4 regions of the Bacillus sp. GW823-FHT06B01 genome follow, and region 4 is predicted to be linked to each of the others. Evidence: riboswitches for the same ligand, from Rfam matches in the RefSeq annotation. Region 4 holds a riboswitch; each other region holds the start of a gene.
The links. A riboswitch is a leader RNA that binds a small molecule or an ion and turns the genes downstream of it on or off. The one in region 4 is predicted to bind S-adenosylmethionine.

Region 1: linked by a shared signal. The riboswitch ahead of AC1Q8N_RS27265 (MetQ/NlpA family ABC transporter substrate-binding protein) and the one ahead of AC1Q8N_RS14335 (LLM class flavin-dependent oxidoreductase) in region 4 are both predicted to bind S-adenosylmethionine.
Region 2: linked by a shared signal. The riboswitch ahead of metK (methionine adenosyltransferase) and the one ahead of AC1Q8N_RS14335 (LLM class flavin-dependent oxidoreductase) in region 4 are both predicted to bind S-adenosylmethionine.
Region 3: linked by a shared signal. The riboswitch ahead of AC1Q8N_RS25110 (cyclase family protein) and the one ahead of AC1Q8N_RS14335 (LLM class flavin-dependent oxidoreductase) in region 4 are both predicted to bind S-adenosylmethionine.

Annotation. Positions count from the first base shown of each region.
Region 1 covers NZ_JBXAHR010000009.1:79,773-83,611, reverse strand. The annotation lists gene AC1Q8N_RS27275 (methionine ABC transporter permease) at 1-85, opposite strand, end outside; gene AC1Q8N_RS27270 (methionine ABC transporter ATP-binding protein) at 60-1,100, opposite strand; gene AC1Q8N_RS27265 (MetQ/NlpA family ABC transporter substrate-binding protein) at 1,113-1,925, opposite strand; SAM riboswitch class I at 2,011-2,125, opposite strand; gene AC1Q8N_RS27260 (NAD(P)-dependent alcohol dehydrogenase) at 2,206-3,114, opposite strand; gene AC1Q8N_RS27255 (hypothetical protein) at 3,269-3,839, shown strand, end outside.
Region 2 covers NZ_JBXAHR010000002.1:114,412-118,250, forward strand. The annotation lists gene pckA (phosphoenolpyruvate carboxykinase (ATP)) at 1-1,376, opposite strand, end outside; SAM riboswitch class I at 1,605-1,726, shown strand; gene metK (methionine adenosyltransferase) at 1,896-3,095, shown strand; gene AC1Q8N_RS07545 (hypothetical protein) at 3,137-3,316, opposite strand; gene AC1Q8N_RS07550 (hypothetical protein) at 3,323-3,502, opposite strand; gene AC1Q8N_RS07555 (hypothetical protein) at 3,557-3,733, opposite strand; gene AC1Q8N_RS07560 (MogA/MoaB family molybdenum cofactor biosynthesis protein) at 3,833-3,839, shown strand, end outside.
Region 3 covers NZ_JBXAHR010000007.1:76,923-80,761, forward strand. The annotation lists gene AC1Q8N_RS25095 (S-adenosylmethionine decarboxylase related protein) at 1-146, shown strand, start outside; partial or broken gene AC1Q8N_RS25100 (ATP-binding protein) at 304-767, shown strand; gene AC1Q8N_RS25105 (hypothetical protein) at 946-1,326, shown strand; gene AC1Q8N_RS25110 (cyclase family protein) at 1,354-1,986, opposite strand; SAM riboswitch class I at 2,071-2,183, opposite strand; gene AC1Q8N_RS25115 (PRK06851 family protein) at 2,333-3,442, shown strand; gene AC1Q8N_RS25120 (nucleotidyltransferase domain-containing protein) at 3,564-3,839, shown strand, end outside.
Region 4 covers NZ_JBXAHR010000003.1:226,246-230,084, forward strand. The annotation lists gene AC1Q8N_RS14320 (DUF4352 domain-containing protein) at 1-467, opposite strand, end outside; gene AC1Q8N_RS14325 (hypothetical protein) at 759-1,148, shown strand; gene AC1Q8N_RS14330 (hypothetical protein) at 1,473-1,679, opposite strand; SAM riboswitch class I at 1,920-2,026, shown strand; gene AC1Q8N_RS14335 (LLM class flavin-dependent oxidoreductase) at 2,109-3,167, shown strand; gene AC1Q8N_RS14340 (ATP-grasp domain-containing protein) at 3,160-3,839, shown strand, end outside.

The sequences.
Region 1 (3,839 bases), on a different contig from region 4:
GTGAAATAGATGTCATTTGAAATGTTTGAATGGTTGCTTCCCATATGACTTTACCCCATTCATCCAAAAAGGATTTGTTTCCCATAGTCTGTTCTACCTCCTTCTACAATGATCCCTTGCTCTTGTAAAAATGATAAAGCGCGGTCTACTTCAGTTTTTTCACCTTGCATATGAATAATCAGTTTCCCGTATGCTTCATGTTTTAACTGCGTAATATTACCGGATAAAATATTCGGATACACTTGAAAGCGTTTTGTAGCGATAGCTAACGCTGGTTCGCCAGAAGAGGTTCCTATAAATGAAAGTGTTACGATTTCTCCGGTTCTTTGAAGTTCTTTTTGTACTTCTTCTGGAATTTTAGCTGCAAATGCACTGTTTACGAATTTCTTCGTTGTTGTATGCTGTGGGTTTGTGAAGATATCCTTCACAGTCCCGCTTTCAACTACTGCTCCATGTTCCATAACAGCAACTCGGTCACATATACGCTGGATAACATTCATTTCATGTGTAATTAATAAAATTGTGATCCCGATTTCTTCATTAATCTTTAATAATAGGTCGAGAATAGATTCAGTTGTTTCTGGATCCAAAGCACTCGTTGCTTCGTCGCTTAATAACACTTCCGGTTCATGTGATAGTGCACGTGCAATGGCAACACGTTGCTTCTGGCCGCCAGAAAGTTCGCTCGGATATGCATCTTTTCGGTTAAAAAGATCGACAATACGTAAATACTTTTCTACCCTTTTTTCAATTTCATTTTTGGGAAGACCAGATAGACGTAACGGTAATGCGATATTTTCATAAACTGTCACAGTTTTAAGTAAGTTGAATCCTTGAAAAATCATTCCGATTTTTTGTCTCGATTTTGCTAGTTCTTTTGCTGATAAAGTTGTTAAGTCTTGGCCGTTTACAATGATATTTCCTGTCGTTGGTTTTTCTAATAAATTTACACATCGAATTAATGTACTTTTACCAGCGCCACTATATCCAATGATTCCAAATAATTCGCCCTTTTTTACTTGAAGGGAAGTAGGTTTAAGAGCTTCTACATTCCCTTTTTTTGTTGTAAATACTTTGGATACATTTTTTAATTCAATCATTATCGTCAGCTCCTACCAAGATGGTAAAACTGAACCATCAAATTTTTTCTCGATAAATTCTTTTACTTCTTTAGATTGATAAGCTTTCTTTAATTTATTTACAACAGCATCATCTTTATTTTCAGTACGAACAACGACCCAGTTTACATATGGTGAATCTTTTCCTTCACGGAAAATAGAATCTTTCGCAGGGCTTAATTTTGCACCTAATGCAAAGTTTGTATTAATTGCAGCTGCTTTCACTTCACTTAGTTGTGTCAGTAATTGAGATGCCTCTAATTCAACAATCTTTAAATTTTTTGGATTTTCAATTACATCTTTCGCAGTCGCTTTTTCTGTAGCCTTTGGATCCACTTTTAAAACGCCTGCTTTTTCAAATAGCTTTAAAGCTCGAAGTTCATTCGTTGGATCATTTGGTACAGCGATTGCATCGCCCTCTTTTAAGTCTTTTACATCTTTTATGTCTTTAGAATATACGCCCATAGGGAATGTTACTGTTGAAAATACTTCAGTTAATTTCATATTACGTTCCGCTTTAAATACGTCTAAATATGATTTCGTTTGATAGCTATTTACATCGAGGCTTTTTTCATCTAAAGATACGTTCGGTGCTACATAATCATTAAATACTTTTACATCAATCTCGAGTCCGTCTTTTGCTGCCACTTCTTTTACCTTTTCAAAAATTTGTTCATGTGGTCCGCCAGTTACACCGACAGTAATCTTTTTCTCATCTAATGCTTTTACCTCTTTATCAGAATTAGCACCACATGCACCTAACAATAATACCGCTCCACTTACAATGCTCAATAATACTTTTCTCATCTATAGTTCCCCCTTCATATACGTTCCAAAATAAAAAGCACCTCTCAAAAATAAGAGAGGTGCCGAATAGATAAAATAGGTTCCTCTCTTATCTTCCAAAACGAAAACTCGTTTTGCAGGAATTAGCACCTTAGCTTATACGTCATAAGCTCGGTTGCCGGGCATCATCGGGCCAGTCCCTCCGCCACTCTTGATAAGAGTATGTGTATGTAGTTTTTTAATATGGTACTAATAGTAAATCTTACAAAAAGAATTGTCAATGTTATTTTCTGAATATATTTTATTTTAAGGTAATAGAAACGTTACCTTTCTTATGTCCCTTTTCCACATACATATGAGCTTCAGCAATTTCTTCTAATCGGTAAGTTCTATCAATAACAGGTTTTAAATGTTCTGTTTCAGTTAGTTCTTTTAGTAGAATCATATCCTCTTTACTTACCTTTGCCATCATTCCATTAACAGATACATATTTTCCATTGGGTGTTAATGCATTTGTACAAAGGGATTTTTTATACTTTCCAACTGCATCAAATATAATATCGTAGCGCTCGCGCCTCTTAGTAAAATCTTCTTTCGTATAATCAATTACTTTATCAGCTCCTAAAGATTGAACGAGTTCAAAATTTGAATTACTACAAACACCCGTAACGGTTGCGCCGAAATATTTAGCAAGTTGTACAGCAGCTGTTCCTACCGATCCTGAGGCACCATATATGAGCACTTGTTGCCCTTTTTTTATACGACCCTTTCTCAGGAAATGTAATGCTGAAGTTCCACCAAAAGGAATAACTGCCGCTTCTTCATACGTCACATTGGTAGGTTTTAATGTTATTAATCCACTTTCATGTACGCATGTGTACTCGGCATAACCACCGAGGTTTAGTTCTGTTAATGCAAAGATAGAATCTCCTTTTTTAAATTGGGTTACATCTGTTCCTATTTCTTCGATTTCACCGGATAACTCTACGCCAAGTATAGGTTTTCTCGGTTTTCTGAAACCTAATATGATCCGCATAGGAATCCAAAATAAGAGGGGACTATTAAAACCGCGTATTCTACAATCTCCAGTCGATACACTTGTTGCGTGAATTTTAATTAATACTTCGTTCTTTTTAGGTGTAGGTTTCTCTATATTTTGAAGCTGAAGAACGTTAGGTGGTCCATATTTTGTGCAAATCATTGCTTTCATAATAACCTCCCGAATTTCGTTGTTTTTATTTACATCATATTTAAACCTTTCATCAAACATGTTGTTATTTAGAGCTGAATTTAAATAATGACATTGGAAATCATATAGATTTAAAAGATGAAAAAGTGGTATTATTTGGTAAAGGGGGATTTTTATGAAGAAAATTATAGTAGCTTCTAGTTTATTACTTACAATTGGTTTAGGGGTAGGGTGTAGTAGTGATAAAGTATCGAAGACGGGTGAACCCAAAACGGCATCAGTAAAGAAAGAGAAGGATTTAGCCGCAAAAGATATTTTTAATAAGGCGTATGAGAACTTAAAAAATGAAGAGTATGTAACGGTGATGCAGGATATGGACATAAAGGCTGATGGACAAGAACTGAGTATAATGAAGGCTAAAATACAAATAGAGCTGAAAACAAAGAGTTCTCGTGCTGAAATGAATGTTTCGGGTACGGATATTATCATTTATGGTGTAAATGATAAAATTGTTGGTCAAGTGAAGAATCCTAATACAGGTGAAGTTATATCTATACCAGAAGAGAAATTAAATATTAGTGGGATGAATGCAGCCAAGAGTGTGAAAGAGAATGTAGAAATCCCACCAGAAATTGTACAAAAAATGAAGATGGAAAAAAGTGGAGACAAATATAAATTAAAGGTCAGGTTAAAAGGAAAAGATGCAGAGAGTATTTTAGGTAGTATAGGTGAAACGCAGAAGAAAG
Region 2 (3,839 bases), on a different contig from region 4:
GTTTTCGCAAGTTCGCCGCTTAATGCTGCTTGAATCATTGCACGAGTGTAACCTAAGTTCATACGTTTACCAATGCCGTATTCGCCACCAGTCCAGCCAGTGTTTACTAAGAATACTTTCGCATCGTGTTTCTCGATTTTTTCACCAAGCATTTCAGCATAGCGAGATGCATCAAGTGGTAAGAATGGTGAACCGAAGCAAGTTGAGAATGTTGCTTGCGGAGATGTAACGCCGCGCTCTGTTCCTGCTAGTTTACTAGTGTAGCCACTTAAGAAATGGTACATAGCTTGTTCTTTTGATAACTTACTGATTGGAGGCAATACGCCAGATGCATCAGCCGTTAAGAAAATGATTGTATTTGGGTGTCCAGCAACACTTGGCAGTACGATATTGTCAATCGCATGCATAGGGTATGCAGCACGAGTATTTTCTGTTAAAGTAGTATCGTTATAGTCTGCGATACGCGTTTGGTTATTAATGATAACGTTTTCTAAAACAGATCCAAATTTGATTGCATCGAAAATTTGTGGTTCTTTCTCGTGAGAAAGGTTTACACATTTTGCGTAGCAACCGCCTTCAATATTGAATACACCGTTATCAGACCAACCATGCTCATCATCACCGATTAATTTACGGTGTGGATCAGCAGATAATGTTGTTTTACCTGTTCCAGATAAACCGAAGAATAGTGCTACGTCGCCTTCTTCACCTACGTTTGCAGAGCAGTGCATAGAAAGAATATCTTGTTCAGGTAGTAAGAAGTTCATAATAGAGAAGATTGATTTTTTCATTTCTCCAGCGTATTCTGTACCACCAATTAGTACGATACGTTTTTCGAATGAAACCATAATGAATGCTTCAGAGTTTGTACCGTCAACAGCTGGATCAGCTTTGAAATTCGGTGCAGAAACAATTGTGAACTCTGATTCATGAGTTGTTAATTCTTCTTCAGTTGGACGAATGAATAATTGATGTACAAATAAATTGTGCCATGCATATTCGTTAATAACTTGAATTGGTAGGCGGTAATTGCGGTCAGCGCCTGCAAATCCATTGAAGATGAATAACTCTTCTTTTTCTTTTAAGTATTCTAAAACTTTAGTGTATAATTTATTAAAATGTTCTTCAGAAATCGGTTGATTCACTGCTCCCCAAGCAATTTTGTCAGCAACCGATGCTTCTTTCACAATAAATTTATCTTTAGGAGAACGTCCTGTATATTTTCCTGTTGAAGCAGAAACGGCACCAGTAGAAGTTAATTTCCCTTCATTTCGCATTAATACTTTTTCCACTAATTGCGGAACACTTAGTTGAATCTGTGCATTGCTTCCGTTCAATAATTCGTGTAAACCAATTTGGACATTCACAGTACTCATATTTATATACCATCCTTTTCATTTAATGAAATATTTCTCGTAATCCCCAACAATAGTATAACACAATTATATAAATAATGTATACTATTTATTTCTTTTTGTTTGTGTGAATGTATTATTTCCTTATTAATATTTCATTCCAGGCGTATTGAGAAAAACTTTCAGGAAAATGTGAATATTAATTGACAAATGAATATCATTTCTTTAGTATAGGTTGGGACGGATACTCTCTTATCCCGAGCTGGCGGAGGGACAGGCCCGATGAAGCCCAGCAACCTCACTTGTAGTGGTAAATACAGGTGAATAGGTGCTAAAACCTGTGCGAGGCTAACGGTCTCGAACGATAAGAGCAAAGGGCAAAAAGCAGTATGCAAGTAGCAAATTAAACCTTTCCTCTATGCAAAGTAGGAAAGGTTTTTCTGTATGCTTGTGTGGGAGAATAAATGTATGTCGCAGTTTGTGGCAAATTAAGGATGAGTTCCGTACAATATATACAATTACTGTAGGGAGGTTTACCACATGACAAAAAAACGTCATCTGTTCACATCTGAGTCTGTAACTGAAGGACATCCAGATAAAATTTGTGACCAAATTTCTGATTCAATTTTAGATGCGATCTTATCAAAGGACGCAAATGCACGTGTAGCTTGTGAAACAACTGTAACAACTGGTTTAGTATTGGTAGCGGGGGAAATTACGACTTCTACTTACGTAGATATTCCAAAAATCGTTCGTGAAACAATTCAAGGCATTGGTTACACACGCGCAAAATACGGATTCGATGCAGAAACTTGTGCAGTTTTAACATCTATCGATGAGCAATCTGCTGACATCGCTATGGGTGTTGACCAAGCGCTAGAAGCACGCGAAGGTCTAATGACTGACGCTGAGATTGAGGCAATTGGTGCGGGAGACCAAGGTTTAATGTTTGGCTTCGCATGTAATGAAACACAAGAATTAATGCCACTTCCAATCTCGCTTGCTCACAAATTAGCTCGCCGTTTAACTGAAGTACGTAAAGATGACACATTATCATACTTACGTCCGGATGGAAAAACGCAAGTTACAGTTGAGTATGATGAAAATGGTAAACCTGTACGTGTAGATACAATCGTAATTTCTACACAGCATCATCCAGATGTTACATGGGAAGAAATCGATCGCGATTTAAAAGAGCATGTAATTAAAGCTGTAGTTCCAGCAGAATTAATGGATGGAGAAACGAAATTCTTCATTAACCCAACTGGCCGCTTCGTAATTGGTGGACCACAAGGTGATGCTGGTTTAACAGGACGTAAAATCATCGTTGATACTTACGGTGGATACGCTCGCCACGGTGGCGGTGCATTCTCTGGTAAAGATGCAACGAAAGTTGACCGTTCTGCAGCATATGCAGCTCGTTATGTTGCGAAAAACATCGTAGCAGCTGGTCTTGCTGACAAAGCAGAAGTACAACTTGCATACGCAATTGGTGTAGCACAACCAGTATCAATTTCAGTTGATACATTCGGGACTGGTAAAGTATCTGAAGACGTACTAGTAGAACTAGTTCGTAACAACTTCGATCTTCGCCCAGCTGGTATTATTAAAATGCTAGACTTACGTCGCCCAATTTATAAACAAACAGCAGCTTACGGCCACTTCGGACGTACTGATGTAGACCTAACATGGGAACGTACAGACAAAGCTGCAGCTTTAAAAGAGCAAGCTGGTCTATAATATATGAAAAAAAGCTTTGCGCCGTGAGCGCAAAGCTTTTTTTATTTTGTTTTACTTACAATTTGAATGCATGAGTTACAATACACTTCGCCGTCTAGCTCAATATACTTTTTCATATTCGTCATGCCACTTGCCGGAAAAGGCATATGAATCCATGCCTTTTCATACGTTTGTATTTCTTTTTCACATGATTTGCAAAGGATTGGTTTCTTCTGGAACATATGTAATCAACCTTTCATGTGGCGTGCTTTACCTGCGCAAAAGGCACTGCTTAGTAAAAATAGTGTTGCGAATATAATGCTTACTAATGTAGCGTATGGAATTGCGCCTTTTAGAGAAAATCCGACAGTAATGGAAGCGATGAATAAGAGGATGAATGTTGTTGTTAGTTTTTTATAAAGTTCCATAGTAAGTAGACCTCCTTATTTAAAGGTAGAACGTTTAAAAATAAAATCTACTATCTAGGCAAGTGCAAGAGGAATTAATGTGCTAGTCAAATAGTAACGAATACCACCATCAGGCATAATTACATATAATTTTAAAAAGTTAATATCGAACCCGTAAGCGATACATTGAAAAAGGGATAATATAATTAGGAATGGTATAATGGGTACGGACCGTTTCATATTTTGAATCATGTAAAGCTCCTTTATATGGATAAACATACTTATATTGTATCATGTTGAATTCTTCGCTTCATACATAATTTTACAATAAAATGAAAGGAAAGATGAAAAATGAGTG
Region 3 (3,839 bases), on a different contig from region 4:
GACAAGGTGCTTACTATGTCGAGGAATTATTATTAAATACAGAAAGTAAGTACGGCGACTATCTAAATTTATATATGAATAATTTTATAATAGGACATAATAATTTTTCGGATGGTCTGCTACATGATAGGGTAAGGTGGATATAAGTTATAGCGAAAAGGAAGGGGAGGTCTCCTTCCTTTTCGTATGATAAGGTTGTATATTGCCCTGAAAGCAATTTCATACTTAGAATTTAAGGAGGTAACACGTAGAGTTTTTGTATGGATCATGAGGAATATTTATATGAACAAATTTAAAAGCTTGATACAGGAAATCCTTTTATATGTTGTACAACTAATGGAAAGTTATGCAGCGCAATATAGAGTGAGATTTCATTTGCAAGTAGATGGAAATCTACCTGTTATAAATAATGATGATAAAAAATTAAAACAAGTGTTATTAAAAATGGAATGGAATCAATGCCAGAAGGTGGAGATATTCATATTCGTGCATATCAAAAAACTGAAAGGCATTTGTGTATTCCTGTTGAAGATCAAGGCTTTGGTATAGAGAAGGAAAAGCTAGAGAAGATTGGAAATGCTTTTTACACAACAAAGGAGAATGGTACGGGACTTGGGTTAATGATTACATATAAAATTATTGAGGAACATCAAGGAAGTATCGCGATTCAAAGTAGCATGGGAATAGGGACGAAAGTAGAATTTTTTTACCGACAGCATAATGTGCTAGAGAAAAATATTTTTCAGAAAAGTGTTCTTGTTGTGTAAATATAAACATTTTATAAAATGTTTCAAGAAGGGTTTTTTTTATAAAATACTTCGTTTATAATGGAGGAAAATATCGACATGAGATTTGTTATTCATGTAACGGTTCGGTAGTGTTAGAGAAAGAAGGGGTGCACGCGCATCCTTTTTTCTATGCAGATATTATGAAAGAGGTGGTATGATGGAATTAACATTAAATTCGACTGTATGTTTACACACGATTCAATTTCGAAAAGAGCAAAAGAATTATATTGTAAAAGATACAATTACAGGAGAAAAATATGAAATGCCGCCACTTTGGATTGATGCATTGGCAATGATGCGTGACGGTTTTTTATTGGGGGAAATTGAGGAGAAATTAAAAGAAGAGTATCCAGAAGAAGAAATAAATATGTTAGCATTTACGAGGCAACTGTTAGAGCTAGAGCTTGTCGGAATGGTAGATGGGGAAGAAATAGCTTGTACAAAGAAGAAAGAGAAAGATTATTTAGCTTGGTTACGTCCTCGTGTTGAGCAATTCTTTCTTAGTTTAAATAAAAAAAATAGAAGCAAAGGTCAATGATGATCTTTGCTTTTTTGTATAGTTTGTTTAAAAAATTACAGCGAATGCTCTTGCAAAAGCACCGTCGCTATCTTTAATTTTTAAAGGTGCCGCTGAGAAAAAGAAACGTTTCGTGTGAATGGCATCTAAGTTTGTTAAGTTTTCAATTAAATAAATATTATTCCCAAGTAGTATGTGATGAATTGGTGATGTTTCTGTCGTTACTTCATCAGGAGAAATGAAATCTAGGCCGACCGATTTTACTTTTAATTGAACTAATTCCTCAGCTAATTCTTCAGAAAGATAAAAAGCTTCTTGCTCATACGCCTCTGTATTCCATTTAGTAGATAGATTGGAATGGAAAATAACAATATCTCCTTCTTTTATGTCAGCGTTGTGTAATACTTCTTTAGGTAGTTTTCGTTCTTGTACATGAGTTACATCAATAAGAACAGCTTCGCCTACAAATTGATCTAGGGGTAATTGATCAATAGTCGTTGCGCCTGAAATGAAATGAGCAGGAGCATCACAATGCGTGCCAACATGAACGACAGAATGAAAGTCTGTAACTTGATAGCCTGTCTCTTCAACGCTTGTAATGGCTCCTAAATTGATTTTTGGTGTTCCAGGGAATTGGGACATATTGTTTTCAAATGTTTGTGATAGGTCAATTACTTTCATTTTAAATACCTCCAATATATGTTTTGAAATAAAAAAACTCACCTTTCATAATCAAGAAAGATGAGTTTTGTACACAATAGTTACGTTTTATCTTTCAAAATGCAATGCATTTTGCAGGAATTAGCACCTATTCAGTTTGTATAAACTGAGGTTGCTGGGCGTCAAAGGGCCGGTCCCTCTGCCTCTCTTGATAAAGACATATTAAGTTTTCATTTCTGAATATTCACTACCTTTAAATTGTAATTCATTTCCTTTTTTCGTGCAATACAAAATAGGTATTCACCCAAATAAAGTTGCTCGCATATTGTAGCTTATGTAAATAGAATGCTGCGAAGGAGTGAGTGCAGTGACAGGGAATGTATTGAATTATTACGCTGGTGGAAATACAGCTAGAGGATTTCATAATTTATACGATGAGAATTTAAAAGGGCTAAACAGGTTATTTATTTTAAAGGGTGGTCCTGGGACCGGGAAATCTTCTTTAATCAAAGCAATAGGTCGCGAGTGGGTTGAAAAAGGATATGATATTGAATTTTTACACTGCTCTTCTGATAATAAATCGGTTGATGGTGTAATTATCCCGAAGTTAAAAGTAGGAATTGTTGATGGAACATCACCGCATGTTATTGAGCCGAAAATGCCAGGAGTTGTGGAAGAGTATATTAATTTAGGGGTTGCTTGGGACTCAGATAAATTAAGAAAGCAGAAGGTGGAAATTGAACGATTTGTTTCAGAAGCAAGCAAGGCTTTTCAAACTGCTTACGCTTGTTTTAACGAGGCACTAGTTATACATGACGAGTGGGAGAAAATATATATTAATAATATTGATTTTAATAAAGCAAATGAACTAACCGATCAGCTGATTCAGAAGTTATTTACAGATAAAGGCGGGAAACAATCGCTTGTGAAACATCGGTTTTTAGGGGCAGCTACACCGAAAGGAGCAGTTGATTTTGTTCCTAATTTAACAGAGGGATTACCACATCGTTATTTTATAAAAGGACGCCCAGGATCTGGGAAATCAACAATGCTTAAAAAATTAGCTAAGGCAGCAGAAGAAAAAGGATTTGAAGTTGAAGTATATCATTGTGGATTTGATCCAAATAGTCTTGATATGGTTATCGTAAGAGAATTAGGGTTTGCAATTTTTGATAGCACCGCACCACATGAATATTTTCCGAGCCGCGAAGGTGATGAAATTATAGATATGTATGCCTTGATTGTGACACCAGGGACAGATGAGAAGTATGCGACAGAAATTCGTGACGTGTCGATTCAATATAAAGCAAAAATGAATGAGGCGATGTCTTTCTTAGCGAAAGCGAAATCAGTTCGTGATAAATTAGAACGAATATATATTGCTGCTATGGATTTTTCAAAAGTAGATGCATATAAAGAGGAGATTCGAAAAGAGTTTGAACGAATTGCGGTTAGTGTAACAGAAAAGAACAAGTAAAAAATAAAGGATTTTGGTAGGCTGTCGGGAATTTTCTGACAGCTATTTTAGTATGTAGTAAAATTAGGAGTATATTTGTCGAATTTCCAAGGAAATAATCAAAAAATGGAGAGGGTATGAAATGAGAGAGAAAATTAGAGTGGAGTTAGCAAGAATTGAACAAGAGAATGATGTGAAAATTTTATTTGCAGTGGAATCAGGGAGTCGTGCTTGGGGATTTCCATCGAAAGATAGTGATTATGATGTTAGATTTGTTTATATGCATCCGGTAGAGTGGTATTTATCAATTCATGATAAACGAGATGTAATTGAGTATCCGATTAGTGATGATTTAGATATAAGCGGGTGGGATATTAAAAAGGCGTTACAGTTATTCGCAAAGTCAAACCCAGCTTTA
Region 4 (3,839 bases):
TCTGCGGTACTTGGTACTTCAAAAGCTATTTTCAATTCTACCGTTTCATTTGGTTTAACTTGTATATCAGAAAGGTTTTGATCAAGCACCTTTCCTTCATAGGTCTTTCCGGCTTTTTCATCTTTTAGGTTATATTTTAATTCTGATAGTCCAATCGTTTGACCTCGTACATTTTTTACAGAGACATTAACAACGACGGAATCGTTACTAGCATTTAAATATGCATTTTGAACGGCGGTCAAGTAATAGCCTCCCTTAACACTCTCACCAACTAATAAAATACCTTGTTCCAAGCGGCTCATATCTTCTTTTTCTTCAAGATTTATTAATTCTTCATTTTCATTTTTTGCGGTTGGTTCTTCTATTGGACCATTTTCAACGGCACTATCTTTTTTATCTTGTGTGCAAGCAGCCGTAACACTGACTAATACTAGAATGAAAGTAAGTAATATGAATGATTTTCTCATAAAATTAATCTGTCTCCTTAAGTTTCTCAATTTTGTGCAACTATACATATAAGATTAACATAATGTCTCATTATTGGCTCAAAATAGGGAATCTTTTAGACACCTTATTTTTTTACTTTTAATATACATCCAATTGGTTCTCACGATATTTTTTAATCTTTTAAATCATTGGCTTAGTAATACTGAGGGTTATTATAGATATATTAATCATATAATTTGTCCCTATCAAAATGAACGTTTTTTGCATCTAATATATTGTAAGTATATTTTATTTTGAAAGGATGTGATTATATGGCTCATAAATCTACGGGAGTGTTTCGAGTTCCAGTTTCTGAAAATGGGATTATTCCAACTGCTCTCAACATTATGTTAAACAATGATTCACGCTGCCATACTAGTAATGTAACGGTAACTGTTAAGAGAAGTCGAAACATTTCTTTCCCGACTCAAAATGAGTTAGTTGAAATCTCTCGTACTTTTGTTTCTTTAGAACCAAACAGAACAACTAAGATTGTGTTGTTTACGCCAGAATTCCAAATAGAAGATTTTCTTGATGTCATCATTAGTGGAAATAAAGATGATGTTAAGGATGTCCTTGTATATTCTTTCTTAGCAGATTCAGCAGGTCACAATCTGCCATCTACTGTTTTCAGAAATGCAGAATACACTTTTGCTTGCTGACACCGTGATGATGTATTCTTTACTGTCATATATTTGAAGGGGAAAGTTAAATAGGAGTTGATTTAACTTTTATTTGGGTTCTCCAAAGAAGTCTGCTTTAGCTAAATAAACAAGGAACCGACTAATACGTTCCTTGTTTATTTGCATTTTATATGAAATTTCGTGTCTATTATTTCGAAAGCAACTTTACAGAGGAACGGATTTTTCCTAGTGAAGTAGCACCTATAGATGAAAGTACTCAATATTCCAATTCTAAAGGTAGGCGAAATGCTTGAATGTTACCATCATTAATAAACATCTTTATAATATGTAATTAGTATTATTCTACTCTTCAAATATCTCCGGCTTCTCCACTCTAAATGATTTCACCTCACCGCACTCTAAACAAAATGTAGTTAATAGTTTGGAACGTTTTCCCACTGAAAAGAGCCTACTGGAATCATCTTCACAAACATATGCATGATAAGCAAATCCAACTCTTCCTTCTTTAAATGTAGTAGAACCACAATTCTCGCATCGTTTATTTTTCATGCATTAACACCTCTTTTTCTGTATTTTTAAGATAGAAGTAAATCAACTTGGTTATATATGATGTTTTCGACATGATATAACATACCCCTTTAACTATTCGCAAGTAAAACAATATAATACCCCTATAATTATCTATAACAATATAATTTTTCGTATATCATTTAATGTATATCGGAAAAATAAGTATTAAAGGATTGATTTTTATTATTCTGATGATTATAATAAATGAAAACCAAACAATTCTTATGTTGAGAAGTGGAGGGACGGGCCCTATGAAACTTCGGCAACCTCGTTTTAGACGAAAGGTGCCAAATCCTGCAGGTGAAAAAACACCTGAAAGATAAGAGTGGTTCACTTAGTCAAGAAGGCTACTCTTATTTCGATAAGAGTAGCTTTTTTTATGGCTAAAAGATAAAGGGGGAATAGGTAGTGGAGTACGGTTTTTGGTTACCGATTTTTGGGGGATGGCTTCGAAATGTAGATGATGAATCTATGCCGCCTACGTTTGAGTATGCAAAACAAACAGCGCAAGCGGCAGAACAATTAGGTTTTTCAACAACTCTTATTGCGGAATTAAATTTAAATGATATAAAAGGTGTGTCAGCACCAAGTTTAGAAGCGTGGACAACTGCGGCAGCACTTGCAGCAGTAACGGATAAATTAGAGATTATGACAGCTGTAAGACCTGGCTTCCACAATCCAGCGGTTACAGCGAAAATGGCAGCGAATATCGATCAATTAAGTAATGGTCGTTTTACATTAAATGTAGTTTCAGCATGGTGGGAAGAAGAAGCGAGACAGTACGGCGGAGTATTTACCGCACATGATGAAAGATATGATCGCACAGAGGAATTTGTAACAATTTTGAAGGAGCTTTGGAAAGAAGAAGAGTTTTCTTATAAAGGGAACTTTTATGAGCTTCATGATACACATTTAAATCCAAAACCTGTGCAAAAGCAAGGCATTAAGCTTTATGCAGGTGGTGAGAGCGAGAGAGGAAAAGAGGTCATTGTAAATCACGCAGATGCATATGTAATGCACGGGGGAACAGTGGAAGAAGTAGCTGTGAAAATAGAAGATATGAAGAATCGTAGAAAGAAAGTTACAGAGGAGCCATTGCAGTCATTCGGGCTTGCGGCTTACGTCATTTGTCGTGATACAGAAGAAGAGGCATTAGAAGAATGGAAACGCATAACGGATGTGAAAGATGATGCGTTAGGTTACGCGGGTTACCAAGATTTTGTGAGTAAATCGCAGTTGGAACAGCAAGTGAAGCTCAATGATTATTCCGTATCGAATCGCGGGTTACGTCCTAATTTAATCGGAACACCAGAACAAATTGCAGAAGGAATACTTGCTTTTGAAAAAGTGGGTGTGACGTTATTACTTTTACAATTTTCGCCACAGCTTGAAGAGATGAAACGATTTTCTGAAAAAGTGATGCCATTAGTTGAAGCGAAAAGAAAGGAATTGATTACAAATGAGTAAAATTTACATATTACATGAGAATAAGGAATGGACGGATCATTTAGTGAAAAGGCTGGAAGAACTGGAGTTACCGTATGAGGAATGGCTTTTAAATGAAGGAACACTTTCATTAGAACAAGAACCTCCAAAAGGTGTATTTTATAGCCGTATGAGTGCTTCTTCACATACGAGAGGGCATCGATATGCACCTGAATTAACTGAAGGTGTTCTTGCTTGGCTAGAGGGATACGGGCGCACAGTATTTAATGGATCACGTGCATTACGTCTTGAAGTAAGTAAATTAAACCAATACGCAGCATTAAGAAAATTTGGGATACAAGTGCCGAAAACAATTGGTGCTGTGGGCCGTGATCATATAGTAAAAGCAGCAAAAGAGTTAGGGGAAGTACCGTTCATTACAAAGCATAACCGTGCAGGTAAAGGCCTTGGTGTTCAACTGTTTCATTCCATTGATGCTTTAGAACAATATTTGGATGGTCCAGCGTTTGAAGAACCCATTGATGGAATTACTTTAATTCAGCAATATATTGAAGCGCCCGAACCATATATTACACGTTGTGAGTTTATAGGCGGCCAGTTTGTATATGCGGTTAAGGTAGATACATCAGAAGGATTTGAACTTTGTCCAGCAGATGCATGCTCGATTCAAGATGCTTTTTGCCCAGTAGGAGA